DNA from 3 places in the Streptomyces sp. NPDC046716 genome. Region 3 is predicted to be linked to each of the others. Evidence: riboswitches for the same ligand, from Rfam matches in the RefSeq annotation. Region 3 holds a riboswitch; each other region holds the start of a gene.

Region 1 (4,681 bases), on a different contig from region 3:
CGACCGCCCAGCCAGAGCCCGCCGAGCGCGGCGGCGACCCCGGCGAGCAGCACGGGCAGCCCGTACCCGGCGCCCGACGACGCGAGCAGCCCGTACGTGCCCGCGCACACGCCGATCAGACCGCCGAGGGTGAGGACGGCGGTGGCTCGGCGCACGGCGGGCGGCACCTCGGCGGTGCGCCCGTAACCCCGCGCGTCCATCGCGGCGGCGAGCGCAACCGACCGTTCGAGGGCGCCCTCCAGGACGGGCAGGCCGACCTGGAGCAGCCCGCGCAGGCCGCTGTCCGGGCGGCCCCGGAGGCGGCGCGCCGCCCGCAGCCGCCGCACGTCGGCGACCAGGTTCGGCGCGAACGTCATGGCGACGACGACCGCGACGCCCGCCTCGTACAGCGCGCCCGGCAGCGACTTCAGCAGCCGCGACGGGGAGGCCAGCGCGTTCGCGGCGCCGACGCAGATCAGCAGCGCGGCCAGCTTCAGCCCGTCGTACAGGGCGAACACCAGGCCCTCCAGGGTGACCCGCCCGCCGATCCGCACGCCCTGCGCCCAGTCCGGCAGCGGCACCTCGGGCAGCGTCATGACGACGTGCGAGCCCGGGATCGCCGAGCCGAGGAAGCAGGCGAAGACCAGCCGGATGCCGATCACGACGAGCCCCAGCTTCACGAACGCCCCGTAGCTGCGTGCCCACGGCGCCTCCGTCCGGCGCGCCGCCACCACGTAACCGGCGACGCCGACGAGCAGCGCGAGCAGCAGCGGGTTCGTGGTGCGGGACGCGGCCGTGCCGAGCCCGAGAGCCCAGATCCACCAGGCACCCGGATGCAGCGAACGGGAACGGCCGGCCCGGGGGGCCCGCAGCGCGTCGAGACCCATGACTCAGTCGCGGCGGCGCTTGGCCTGCCAGATCGCCGCGCCGCCGAGCACGACGACGGCGACGACGCCCGCGAGGACGCCGACGGACGGCAGCGAGTGGCTCGACTTCTTCGCGGGTTCGGTGGCACTCGGCGAGTGCTTATGGCCGCTGACCTGTTCGCCGCAGCCGGACTTCGGATACCCGGAGATGGCGCAGAGCAGGGCGCTGCTGTCGTAGCGCAGCGGCTTGGCGACGGCGGCCAGCGCGTCCGCGGCGGTCGCGTCCTCACCGACCCGGGCGCACGCGGTGCGTGCCTTCGGCGGGGTCTCGCCGTCGGGCGCGTCCTCGGCCGTGCCGAAGTCGATGACGACCGCGACCCGCTTCTTCCCGTCCTGCGCGCCCGTGTCGCCGCAGACCGCGTCGAAGTCGGCGGCCCCGCGCGGCTTCGTGGCGTCCTTCGAGTCCGCGCTCACCGCGAACCGGAACCCCTCGACATCGCCGTCCGACGGGCGGCTCTGGCCCGGGCCCATGGTCGCGTACGTCCACGAGCCGCCGTCGTTCTCCCAGAACGACCAGTACCGGTACCCGGCGGCCTGCGCGGGCGCGGCGACGGCGAGCCCGAGGACGGCCACGAGCAGGGCGAGCGCCAGCCGGGCGGCGCGGCTCACTTCTGCTGCTTCTTACGCCCGCTGATCAGGATTCCGGCGCCGACCGCGGCGATGAACATGACGCCGACGATCCACCAGGACACCCCGCTGCCGCCGTCGTCCTTCTTCTCGTCACCGGAGTCGGCGGCGGACTTCGCGGAGGCGGGGTCGGGCCCCGTCTTGTTCAGCGCGCTCACCAGGTCGGTGCCGCCGAAGTCGCGCGGGTCGTTGCCGGTGGCGTGCGCGGCGAAGATCAGCTGGGCGTAGGCGGCGGGTCCGGCGCCCTTCGCCCAGTCCTGCGCGTTCTTCTCCAGCCAGGCGTACGGGTCCTTCGTGTACTTGATGCCCTCCGCGGCGGCCACGGCCGTGACCGCGTCGGCGGTGTTGCCGTAGTCGGGCTGGTCGGTGGCGCCGGCCAGCTGCGACTTCAGGTACAGGTGCGTGGAGAGCTGGTTCTGGAGGTAGACGGCGCCGTTGTGCGCGATGCCCTCGGAGGTCTTCGCCTGCTCCCCGTCCTCGCAGGTGTACGCGTCCGGGGCCGTGCCCTTCTCGGCGGCGAAACCGGAGCCGAGGGCGCCGAGCACACCGGCGGCGGTCGCGTCGGCGTTCGCCGTGAGCTCGCCCTTCTTGTCGGGCTGGTAGGCGAGCGCGCCGCCGTCCTTGCCCTCCGAGCAGGGCAGGGTCAGCGTGCCGAGGGCGTCGAAGCCGGACTTGCCGGTCGAGGACCGGACCTCGGCGGGCTCGTCGCCTGAGGTGGACAGGGCGCCGAGCACGACCGCGGTGGAGTTGCCGTCGCTGGCGCCGCCCGGGTTGTAGCCCCAGCCGCCGTCGGCGTTCTGGTTCTTCTTCAGCCAGGCCACGCCCTTGGCGACCTCGCCGTCGCGGCCGCCCACGGCGGCCAGGGCCTGGACGGCGGCGGCCGTGCTGTTGCTGTCGACGGGCGTCTTCGCGTCGCAGGCCTTGCCCGGCTCGGCCCGGAACGCGGCGAAGCCGCCGTTCTCGCACTGCTGGCCCGCGAGCCAGTCGACGGCCTTCGCGGCGGGCCGGACGTCCTCGGTCTTCTGCGCCACGAGGGCGAGGGACTGGCGCCACACGCCGTCGTACGTGGGATCGGCGGACCCGTACAGGCCGCTCGGTACGACGACCTTGGGGGACGCCGAGGGGGAGGCACCGTCCGCGAGGGCGGCCGGCGCCGCCGCGCCGCCGATCACGACGGTCGCGGCCACGAGTGCGGCGCTGCGGCGAATGTTCATGCTGGGGCGGGTGCCTCTCCCTGCGGGGAGCCGGGCGGCACGGCACGCTCTGCTGGTACCGGGCGGCTCCAGCTCCGTATGCCTCGACGGTTCTGAGCCGATCATGAGGCGGGTGAGGCAATCCGGCTGTGACGGTTGCGGGTCAGCGCCGGACTCCCACCGGCTTCCCCTCACACACGCTTGATGACGACGCCTTCACTGTACCGGGCGCCGTGTTTCGGGGTCGTCCGCGGGCGGCTCCGCCGGGGACCCGGCCGCACTGGGTTGTTCTTCGTGTGCGGCTCCGGTGGGGGTTGGTCGCGCAGTTCCCCGCGCCCCTGGGTTGTTCTTCGTGTGCGGGCCGGTGGCCGCTTCTCGCGCCGTTCCCCGCGCCCCTGGGTTGTTCTTCGTGTGCGGGCCGGTGGCCGCTTCTCGCGCCGTTCCTCGCGCCCCTGGGTTGTTCTTTGTGTGCGGGCCGGTGGCCGCTTCTCGCGCCGTTCCCCGCGCCCCTGAGATGCGCACTTCGTGCGGCATCTCATCGCGAGAGGCGCGGCGGAGCCGCAGCCTCCGGGGGAAGGCTGCGCGCAGCGCATGCCTTCAGGGGCGCGGGGAACTGCGCGACCAGCCACGACGAGAGCCGCGGCCGAACGCGTCAGCGGACCTCGACGGGGCCGTCGTCGCCCCGGTAGCGCTCGACGGCGGAACCGGGGTCGTCCGTCGCGCCGAGGTTCTTGCGGACCGAGTCGAGGATCGTCAGCCCCTGCCCGACGAGCCCGGCGGCGATCTCGCCGAGCCCATCGGCCCCGTTCAGGACGTTGACATTGGCCCCGGCGAGCCCGGCCGACGCCTCCTTCACGATCTGCGGCAACTGATCGATGAGCATCCGGTCCAGCGCGACCCGGTCGTACGACGCCGCCGCCTCGGCCTGGATCTTCATCCGCTCGGCCTCGGCGAGGGCGAGCACCCGGATCCGCTCGGCATCGGCCTGCGCCGGCTTCACGACCTCCGCGATCAGCTCCTTCTCCCGCAGCTCGGCCTGCTTGAGCGCCAGCTCGGTCTGCGCGGCGAGCACCTCCTGCTGCGCGTGCGCCCGCGCCAGCGGCCCGGCCTGGTCGGCCTGCGCCTTGGCCCGGTCCACCTCGGCGCTGAACTCGGCCTGCACGACCGCGGTCTGCCGCGCGAACTCGGCCTGCTTGCGGGCGGCAGCCTGCTCCGCCTCGACGGAGGCCTGGTTGGCCTGCGCCTGCGCGATCTTCGCGGCACGCTGGATGGCGGCCTTGTGCGGCTGCGACATCGCCTCGATGTACCCGGTGGCACCGTCGTCGATGGACTGGATCTGCAACGAGTCGACGTGCAGCCCGATCTTCGCCATCTCGGCCTTCGAGGTGTCGAGCACCTCCGTCGCCAGCTTCTGCCGCTCGGTGACGATCTCCTCGACGGTCATCGAGCCGATGATGGAGCGCAGGTGACCGGCGAAGATCCGCCCGGTGAGCACCGACATCTGCTCCTGGTCGGACAGGAACCGCTGCCCGGCGTTGACGATCGACTCGTGGTCGTTGCCCACCTTGAAGGCGATGACGGCCCGCACGGTCAGCGCGATGCCCTGCTTGGTGACGCACTTCTCGACGACTTCCGCCTCCGCCATGGCCAGCGACAGGAAACGGGTCTTGCGGAACACGGGCAGCACGAACTTCCCGTGCCCGGTGACGACGCGGAACGGCGCTCCCCCAAGTCCCCGCCTGCCACCCGAGATCAACATCGCCTCGTCGGGGGCGGGAACGCGATATCCGAACATCCTTGACGTCTCCTTAGCGGGCGCCGCCGTCGCCGTCGGCGAGGAGAGGATCGGTCCAGGCCATGACCACGACCTGCCGGGTGCCGCGCGACTCGATCACGAGCACGGTCGTCCCGCGCTCCAGAGGCTCGTCGGACCACGCGAGAAACGTCTCGGTCCCG
Region 2 (4,681 bases), on a different contig from region 3:
CTCGGCGCCGTGGTGCCGGCGCTCGCGGGAGCGGCCGACGACTCGGCCGGTGTGGCGTGGGCGACGGGGATCGAGGCCAGGGCGGCCAGCAGGCCGGTGGCGACAACGGCGCTGCGGACAGGGGCGAGGTGGTTCACGGTCGTACTCCACGGTCGGGGCGAGGGCGCCGGCCGGCGCCCTTCACCCCCACACGACGCGCGACCCCGCGTGAGGTTGCCGCGGTCGCGCGGAAATCTTCGCGGCGGTGCGCCGGGCGTGCTGTCGGGGCGGCACCGGGAGTCCGGAGCCGGTCCCGGGCGGCCGGGCGGCGTCAGCTCCGGGGAGCGACCGCGGCGGTGATCAGGTGCGCGGCGGCCGCGTCGGTGCGGGCCGCGTCGCCGGTCACCAGCCGGTCCTGGCACAGGCCGCGAAGGCCGGAGACGAGCAGGGTCGCCCGCTCCCGGGCGGACGCGCGCGGGTGGCCGAGGCGTGCGAAGGCGTCCGCGATCGGCCCGACCATGACCTCGACGGTCTCCGCGGCGATGTCCCGGTAGGTCTCCGGGTGCGTCGCGGCCAGGCTCAGCAGCTGGAGCAGCATCCGGATGGGCCCGGCCTGCTCGCCGACCGTGATCGCCTTCCACAGCGCACGGGCCGACCGCCGCAGGTCGTCGGCGTCCTCGACGCCGTCGAACAGCGCGTGGGCGTCGGGTCGGCTCGCCTCCAGGGCGAGAGCGATCAGGTTCTCCCGGCTGCCGAAGTAGTACAGGAGCATGCGCTTGGTCGTGCCGATGCTCTCGGCGAGCGGGCTCAGCGACAGGTCCGCGAGGCCGTGGCGCTGCACGTACTCCACCACCTGCCCCAGGAGTTCCGCGCGCTTCTCGGTGTTCACGGGTCGAGCCACATTTTGAACGTACCGGACGGTACACGTATAGTCCATCCGAGTTCATGTGCCGATCGGTACATCAATGGGTGCGGGAAACGGAGCGCGGAACACCGGTGGAGAACAGCACACGTTCGAGCACGGGGCACGGCACCCGGTCACGAGGGCGGACGGCGAAGGCCCTGGCCGAAGCGGCCTGGTTCCCGGCGGTCCTCTTCCTGGGGATCGTCTTCTTCTTCGCTCCCGCCCTGCACGCGCCCGGCCCCCACCACGTGAAGGTGGCCGTCGCGGGTGGCGCGGACGCGGCGGCGCGGGTCGACGCCGCGCTGGAGGCGCGCTACCCCGGCGGGTTCGACGTCCGGCCCGTCGCGGATCGCAAGCGGGCCCGGCAGGCGGTTCTGGACCGGGACGCGTTCGCGGGGTACGCGGCCGACGGCGCGCGTCCGGTGCTGTACGTGGCGAAGGCCAACGGCGCGTCCCTCGAGCAGACGCTGACCACGGCGTTCGGCACGGCGGTCGCGGAGCGGTCCCCTCTCGCGGTCGACGACGTCGCCCCCACCGCGGGCAAGGACCTCCTCGGCTCGACCGTCCTCTACTTCGGCATCGCCTGGAACATCCCGGCGTACATCCTCGCCACGACGCTGCTGCGCGCCGTCGCGTTCGACCGCCGCCGCAAGCTGCTGGCCGTCACGGTCGTCGCGGCGGTCTTCGGCGTCGTCGGTTACGCGGTCGGGACCGCGCTGGGCTATCTGGACGCCGAACCGGCGGTGATGGCCGTCGCGTTCCTGCTCACCTCGGCGGTCGCCACGGCCGCGTCCGGACTCGCGCCGTTCACCCGCCGGTTCCTGCCCGCCGTCGGCATGACCCTGTTCATCGTCCTGTCGATCCCGACGAGCGGCGGGGCGGTACCGGCCCCGCTGCTGCCGGAGTTCTTCCAGTACGTGCACGCGGTCATGCCGCTGGCGAACGCGGTCGACGCCCTGCGCGGCGTCCTCTACTTCGACGGCGCCGGGGTCCTGAAGCCGGTCCTCGTCCTGTGCGGCTGGATCGCCGCGGGCGCGTCCCTGCTCGGCCTCGACTTCCTGCGGCACCGCCGGGCCACCGCGCGGGACACGGTCACCGAGCCGCCCGTGGACGACCCGGCCCTCGAAACGCCCGTCCCCACGGCGCTCCCGGTCCACCCCCACCACTTCGGGGAACCGGAGCCCGTCCTGGCCGGAACGGTCCGCGACGGCGAGGGGCGGCCGGTCCGCGGCGCCGCCGTCATCGTGCTCGACGGACTGGGCGGGCAACTGGTCTCCACCGTCACCGACGCCGAGGGCCGCTACGCCGTCTCCGGCCTCCCGGAGGGCCATCTCTCCCTCGTGGCCTCGGCGCCGGGACTTCATCCGGTGGCGCGGCGCAGGCTGCTGACGCCGGGAGAGACGGCCCGGGCGGACTTCGCGCTGGAGCGGCGGGAGGCCGACGCCGGCTCCCCCGCGGTGGATCGACGGGGCCGGGTCGCGACCGGCTAGTCCGACGTGCCCTCCGCCGGGGCGCCGAGCGGCTCCAGCCGGCCCATGTCCCGCAGCAGCGGCAGCAGATGGTGCTCGACGGCGGGGGCGAGCCGCAGATCCGCGTCCCGCCCGTCGGTCCAGCGCAGGGCGGACAGTTCGGCCGCGGGGACCGGATCGCCGATCAGCGTCGTGGCGAAGACCGTCAGCCGCATCGGTACGCCTTCCAGGGCCGCCCGCTCCTCCACGACGGCGAGCGGTTCGAGCGGGCCCGGCTCGACCCCCAGCTCCTCCCGCAGCTCCCGTACCAGCGTCTCCTCCGGTTCCTCGCCCGGTTCGGGCTTGCCTCCCGGAACGTAGAAGATGTCCGGCGCCGCCTGCTTGCTGACGACGAGCAGCCTGCCGTGCTCCACCACGGCCGCCGCGACGACCTTCATGACTGTGTGATCCATCCCCGCATTGTGCCGCCCGCTCCGCTCCGTCTGGCCACCGCCGACCGGCAGCCCGTAGGGTGGGCCGCGCAGCTGGTTCGCCCCGTCCGCCAGGCGGGATGCGTCGCAAGAGGGAACCCGGTGGGAATCCGGGACTGCCCCGCAGCGGTGAGTGGGAACGACCGCCGTCATACGCACTGGGCCCCGAGGAACGGGACCTGGGAAGCGACGGCCAGTAGGAGTTCCGTACGTGGCGACACGCACGGGACACGTCCGCGAGTCCGAAGACCTGCCAACTGCCCGTGCGCGTACGACGCGTGCGCGGACATCCCGGTGACCTCGAGGGCGGGTCGGCGCACACATCCGGCGGACGGCCGCGCCCTGCTGCGCGAGGGCCTTCCCGTCGTCGCTGTCACTCCTTCACGCGTTCGGGTTCTCGGGATCCCAGGGATACGTCTCTCGAAGGAGAACTCCGTGACCACCAGGACCGCAGCCGCGGCAGCACGGGCCACCGTGTACGGCTACCCCCGGCAAGGACGCGACCGCGAGCTGAAGAAGGCGATCGAGGGCTACTGGAAGGGCCGCGTCACCGCCGGCTCCCTCCGGGCCACCGCCGCCGGACTGCGCCGTGGGAACTGGCGGGCACTCGCCGCCGCCGGGATCACCGAAGTCCCCACCGGCGACTTCTCGTACTACGACCACGTTCTCGACGCCACCGTCATGGTCGGCGCGATCCCCGAGCGCCACCGCGCCGCCGTGGCCGCCGACGCCCTCGACGGCTACTTCGCGATGGCGCGTGGCACCCAGGACGTGGCGCCGCTGGAGATGACCAAGTGGTTCGACACGAACTACCACTATCTGGTGCCCGAGTTGGGCCCCGACACGGTCTTCACCGCCGACTCGGCCCAGCAGGTCGCGGAGGTCGAGGAAGCCCTCGCCCTGGGGCTCTCGCCCCGCCCGGTCCTCGTCGGCCCGGTCACCTATCTCCTTCTCGCCAAGGCCGCGCCCGGTGTCGCCGCCGACTTCGACCCGCTGACGCTGCTCGACCGGCTGCTCCCCGTGTACGCGGAGGTCCTCGCCGATCTGCGCGCCGCCGGAGCCGCGTGGGTGCAGCTGGACGAGCCGGCCCTGGTCCAGGACCGCACGCCGGCCGAGCTCAAGGCGGCCGAGCGCGCCTACCGGGACCTCGGCGCCCGCACGGACCGCCCGAAGCTGCTGGTCGCCTCCTACTTCGACCGGCTCGGCGACGCTCTTCCCGTCCTGGCGAAGGCCCCGGTCGACGGTCTCGCCCTCGACTTCACCCACGCGGCGGCCGCCAACCTGGAAGCGCTCGCCTCGGTCGGCGGTCTGCCCGGCAAGCGCCTGGTCGCCGGTGTGGTCGACGGCCGCAACGTCTGGATCAACGACCTGGAGAAGTCACTCGCCACGCTCGGCACCCTGCTGGGCCTCGCCGACCGGGTCGACGTCGCCGCCTCCTGCTCCCTCCTGCACGTCCCGCTGGACGTCACCCTGGAGCGCGACATCGAACCGCAGATCCTGCGCTGGCTCGCCTTCGCGCGCCAGAAGACGGCCGAGATCGTGACGCTCGCCAAGGGCCTGGCCCGGGGCACCCACACCATCACCGCCGAACTCTCGGCCAACAAGGCCGACCTCGCCTCCCGCGCCACCTCCGCCCTCACCCGCGATCCCGCGGTGCGCGCCCGCGCCGAGGCCGTGACGGACACGGACGGGCGCCGCTCCCAGCCCTACCCCGTGCGGGCCGCGGCCCAGCACGCCCACCTGGGTCTGCCGCCGCTGCCGACCACCACGATCGGATCGTTCCCGCAGACCACCGAACTGCGCACGGCCCGCGCCGACTTGCGGGCCGGGCGGATCGACGCCGCCGCGTACGAGGAACG
Region 3 (4,681 bases):
GAGTGCGTCGGGCATCGGCACAGAGTAGTGAGCGTTCCTAGGAATCGCGCGCGAGGGTCCCCAGAAACCGGATGTGCGGACGCATCCCCGGCTCCGGGACGCTCACCCGGGCGCGGACCCCGTACACGTCCGCGATCAACTCCTCGGTGAGGACCTTCTCCGGGGCGCCCGCCGCGACGACCCGGCCCCGGCACACCACGACGACCTGCGCGCAGTACGTGGCGGCCAGATTCAGGTCGTGCAGCGCGACGACGCTCGTCAGGCCGAGGCCCGTGATCAGGTCGAGCAGTTCCAACTGGTGCTGGATGTCGAGGTGGTTGGTCGGCTCGTCGAGCAGCAGCTCGCGCGGTTCCTGGGCCAGGGCGCGCGCGATCTGCACCCGCTGGCGTTCGCCGCCCGACAGGGTGTGCCACAGCCGGTGCGCCTTGTCGGCCAGGCCGCTGCGCTCCAGCGCGGAGCGGACCGCGGTCTCGTCGGCCGCGGACGCCGGAGCCCAGGCGCGGCGGTGCGGGATCCGGCCGAGCCGCACCACGTCGGCGACCGTCAACTCGACCTGGGTGTCGGTCTGTTGCTCGACCACGGCGATCCGCCGCGCGACCGTGCGGCGCGATACGTCCGCGAGCGGCACGCCGTCGAGGGTGACGACACCCGAGTCCGGGGCGAGCACCCCGGCGAGCAGCCTCAGCAGGGTCGACTTGCCCGAGCCGTTCGGGCCGAGCAGGCCCGTCACGGTGCCGGGGCGCGGCGCGAGCGCCACCCCGTCGAGGATCAGTGCGCCGCCGGCCGACCGGGACACGCGCTCCGCGCGCAGCCCGCCCGTCACCGGACGGCCCTGCGCCGGTACAGCACCAGCACGAACGCGGGCACACCGATCAAGGACGTCACCACTCCCACCGGAACCTCCTGCGGCGCGAGGACCGTGCGCGCCGCCGTGTCCACCCACACCAGGAACACCGCGCCGGCGAGCGCCGTCACCGGCAGCAGCCGGGTGTGCCCGGGCCCGACCAGGGCCCGCGCCGCGTGCGGCAGCACCAGACCGACGAAGCCGATCGCACCCGCCGCACTCACCAGGACCGCCGTCAGCAGCGCCGTCACACACAGCAGGATCAGCCGGGTCCGGGCCACCCGGACGCCCAGCGCGGCCGCCGCCTCCGGGCCGAAGGCGAACGCGTCGAGCGTGCGCCCGTACCCGAGACACACCACCAGCGCGAGAAACAGGACCGCGCAGCACAGCCACACCTCGGTCCAGCCGACGCCGCCGAGCGAGCCGAGCAGCCAGAACAGCACGCCGCGCGTGGTCTCCGCATCGGCGGCCGTCAGCACCACGACCGAGGTCAGCGCGGAGAACAACTGCATCGCGGCCACCCCGCTGAGCACCACCCGGTCCGTCGTGCCGCCCAGGGTGTGACTGAGCACCAGCACCAGCGCGAACGAGACGACCGCGCCGATGAACGCGCCGCCGGACACCGACAGGGCGCCGCCGCCCACTCCGAGGACCACGACGAGCACGGCGCCCGTCGACGCCCCCGAGGACACCCCCAGCACGAACGGATCGGCGAGCGGATTGCGCAGCAGCGCCTGCAGCACCGTGCCGCACACGGCGAGCCCGGCCCCGCACACGGCCGCGAGCAGCGTCCGCGGCAGCCGCAGATTCCATACGATGCCGTCGCGGATCGGCGACAGGTCCGAGCTGCCCCAGCCGAGCCGCGCGCCCACCGCCGACCACACGTCGCCGACCCCGATCCGCGCGGGCCCGAAGGTGATCGCCACGGCGACGGACGCCAACAGCGCGAACACCCCCGCCGCCCAGTAGAGACCGGAGCGCAGCGTCGCGGCACTCACCGGCCGAGACCGAACGCGCCGACCGCGGCGGCCACCTTCTCCAGCCCGTCCACGGTGCGGATCGTCGGATTCATGTCCTGCCCGCTCAGCCGCACGTACCGCTTCTCCCGCACCGCCGTCATGTTCTTCGTGACGGGGTCCGACTCCAGAAACCTGATCTTCTGGGCGGCGGACTCGGCCGACTGCGAGCGGCGGGTCAGATCACCGATGACGAGGACGTCCGGATCGCGGTCGGCGACGGTCTCCCAGCCGATCTGCGGCCACTCGTCGTGGGTGTCGTCGAAGACGTTGCGCAGCTTCAGCTCCTTGGTGATGACACCCGGAGCGCCGCAACAGCCCGCCATGTAGGGGGAGTCGGAGTTCGCGAACCAGTACAGCACGCTGACGCCCGACGTGTCGGCGGCCGAAGTCGCCTTCTCCACGCGGGCCGTGAGCGTGTCGATGAGCTTCTCGCCCCGCTTCTCCACGTGGAAGATCCGCGCCAGGTCACGTATCTCGCCGTAGACCGTGTCGAGGGTGAGCGCCTTGGTGCGCGCGCCGTCGCCGTCGCCGCTGTTGTCCTTGCCGGCGCAGTCGCCGGGGGAGAGATAGGTGGGGACGCCGAGTTCGGCGAACTTCTCGCGCGACGCCACCCCGCCCTTGCTGAGCGTGTACGTGAAAGAGGCCGCGGCGAAGTCGGGTTCGGTGGACAGGACCTTCTCGAAGGACGGATAGCGGTCCGCGAGCCGCGGCACCTTCGCGTTCGCCTTCTCGAGCCCCTTGAGGACCGGGTCCGTCCAGGTGCCGGTGCCCACCATCCGGTCGGCGAGACCGAGCGACAGCATGATCTCCGCCGAGCCCTGGTCGAGGGCCACGGCCCGCTTCGGCGCGTGGTCGACGCGTACCTTCGTACCGCAGTTGTCGACCGTGACCCCGCGTCCCGGCTTCGCGTCGGTGCCGGTCGATCCTCCGCACCCGGTCAGGAGCAGGGCAGCGGCCAACAGCGGTGCGGCACGGCGGACGTGACGGGTGAAACGGGCGGGCAGCACGGGGAATCCTCTGCGTCCAGGGCTCATACGCGGAGCCGGTCTACGGTCCACCCCCGGCCGCGGAACGCCCCGGAGGCCGCCAGCAGGTCTTCGGACTCGGGGTCGTCCGCGCGAAGCGCCTTCCCAGACCGTGTCACCGGCCCAGTGGCTGTGGCTCCGCCCGTCACCCTCACCGCTGCGCGTCAGTTCCGGATTTGCACCGGATTCCCTGACCCGTGCACGAGCAAGATCGTGCAAAGGTACGACTGGCCCGGCGAAAGTATCACGGGCCGGGCGAGGCTCCCGCCGCCGGGGTTTTCGGGAGCGCGGGCCGACGTCGGCCGCCCGCCGGTGACCCTGCGTCAGGCGCCGAGGAACGCGCGGACCTCCGTGACGAACTCCTCCGGAGCCTCCCGGTGGACCAGGTGGCCGACCGGGACGGTCAGCAGCCGCCCGCCGGGAATCCGCCGGGCCAGCTCCGCGACGCCGTCCTGCGGCACATGACTCAGCGGCCCGCCCGCCACCACCAAAGTCTCGGCGGTGATCGCGGCGAGCAGGTCCGCCCAGTGCGCGGGCGGTGTGTCGAGCTGCCGCCTGACCGCCACCACCATCTCCCAGTCGAAGGCCAGGTCCCCGTCGGGGCGGACCAGCGGGGGAGGCGTCCGCGGGCGGGGCAGCGGGACGTCCTCGAGAACCAGCCGCGTCACCCGCTCCGGCGCGGCCGCCGCCAGCAGACAGGCGACCACGCCGCCCATGGAGTGCGCGACGACCCGCACCCGGTCGAGCCCCAGAGCGTCCAGGAACGCGGTCACGTCGTCCCGCATCAGCTCCAGGGAGTACCGGTCCGGCCAGTCGCTCTGCCCGTGCCCGCGCAGGTCGAGGGCGTACACCCGGTGGTCGCGGGCGAACTCCGGTGCCACCTGCGCCCAGTCGGCCGCGCCCTCCCCGAGACCGTGCAGCAGCAGAAGCGGCACGGCGTCCGGCGGCCCCGACACCTCGTAGGACAGGGAGATCCCCGACACCCGCACCGTGCGCCGCTCCGGCATGCCTCCGCGCTCCCCGCCCCGGCCGGCCCACGCGCCGACCGTGAAGATCAGTTGATCCCGCGAGGCTACGTCATCGCGGACCGGCCGGAAACGGACCGTCGGCGCCCGCCGCGCGGCAACCGAATCCGTGGTGGCGCCGACTACGGGTCGTACCGCTCGTCGGAGCCCTCCCGAAGGAGACAGTCCCATGACGGTTCCCTCCCGCGCGGCCGCGCTGGCCGGAGCGGCAGGCATCGCAGTCGCCGCCGTACTGGCCGTGCCGTCCCCGGCCGCCGCGCACGGTGTCGCCCTGATGCCCGGCTCGCGCACCTACCTCTGCTACAAGGACCTGCTCGCCAACTCCTCCACCCAGATGCCCACCAACCCCGCCTGCAAGGCGGCCGTCCAGGAGGCGGGCACCGCACCGCTGTACAACTGGTTCGCGGTCCTCGACTCCCAAGCGGGCGGGCGCGGCGCGGGCTACGTCCCGGACGGCACCCTGTGCAGCGCCGGCGACCGCAGCCCGTACGACTTCTCGCCCTACAACGCGGCCCGCACCGACTGGCCGCTCACCCACCTCACGGCGGGCGCCACCCTTCAGGTCAAGTACAGCAACTGGGCCCAGCACCCCGGCAGGTTCGAGGTGTACGTCACCAAGGAGGGCTTCGATCCCCAGCAGCCACTGGGCTGGGCCGACCTGGAGCAGGTGCAGACCGTCCAGGACCCGCCGCACGAGGGCGGCCCGGGCACCGAGGACGGCCACTACTACTGGGACCTCCGGCTGCCCGAGCGCACCGGCCGCCAGAT

Evidence for each region. A riboswitch is a leader RNA that binds a small molecule or an ion and turns the genes downstream of it on or off. The one in region 3 is predicted to bind cobalamin.
Region 1: it holds a riboswitch for cobalamin, as region 3 does, so the genes downstream of both, ABZ930_RS10765 (prenyltransferase/squalene oxidase repeat-containing protein) here and ABZ930_RS18280 (ABC transporter substrate-binding protein) in region 3, are expected to answer to the same signal.
Region 2: it holds a riboswitch for cobalamin, as region 3 does, so the genes downstream of both, metE (5-methyltetrahydropteroyltriglutamate--homocysteine S-methyltransferase) here and ABZ930_RS18280 (ABC transporter substrate-binding protein) in region 3, are expected to answer to the same signal.

What each region holds. Positions count from the first base shown of each region.
Region 1 covers NZ_JBEYYU010000010.1:152,231-156,911, forward strand. The annotation lists gene ABZ930_RS10755 (CbiQ family ECF transporter T component) at 1-866, opposite strand, end outside; gene ABZ930_RS10760 (SCO2322 family protein) at 870-1,514, opposite strand; gene ABZ930_RS10765 (prenyltransferase/squalene oxidase repeat-containing protein) at 1,511-2,746, opposite strand; cobalamin riboswitch at 2,836-2,958, opposite strand; gene ABZ930_RS10770 (SPFH domain-containing protein) at 3,378-4,520, opposite strand; gene ABZ930_RS10775 (hypothetical protein) at 4,534-4,681, opposite strand, start outside.
Region 2 covers NZ_JBEYYU010000032.1:63,937-68,617, reverse strand. The annotation lists gene ABZ930_RS23705 (LAETG motif-containing sortase-dependent surface protein) at 1-137, opposite strand, end outside; gene ABZ930_RS23700 (TetR/AcrR family transcriptional regulator) at 311-880, opposite strand; gene ABZ930_RS23695 (carboxypeptidase regulatory-like domain-containing protein) at 976-2,373, shown strand; gene ABZ930_RS23690 (NUDIX domain-containing protein) at 2,370-2,804, opposite strand; cobalamin riboswitch at 2,861-3,095, shown strand; gene metE (5-methyltetrahydropteroyltriglutamate--homocysteine S-methyltransferase) at 3,258-4,681, shown strand, end outside.
Region 3 covers NZ_JBEYYU010000022.1:20,386-25,066, forward strand. The annotation lists gene ABZ930_RS18265 (helix-turn-helix domain-containing protein) at 1-15, opposite strand, end outside; gene ABZ930_RS18270 (ABC transporter ATP-binding protein) at 38-823, opposite strand; gene ABZ930_RS18275 (iron chelate uptake ABC transporter family permease subunit) at 820-1,827, opposite strand; gene ABZ930_RS18280 (ABC transporter substrate-binding protein) at 1,839-2,867, opposite strand; cobalamin riboswitch at 2,934-3,135, opposite strand; gene ABZ930_RS18285 (alpha/beta hydrolase) at 3,212-3,895, opposite strand; gene ABZ930_RS18290 (lytic polysaccharide monooxygenase) at 4,083-4,681, shown strand, end outside.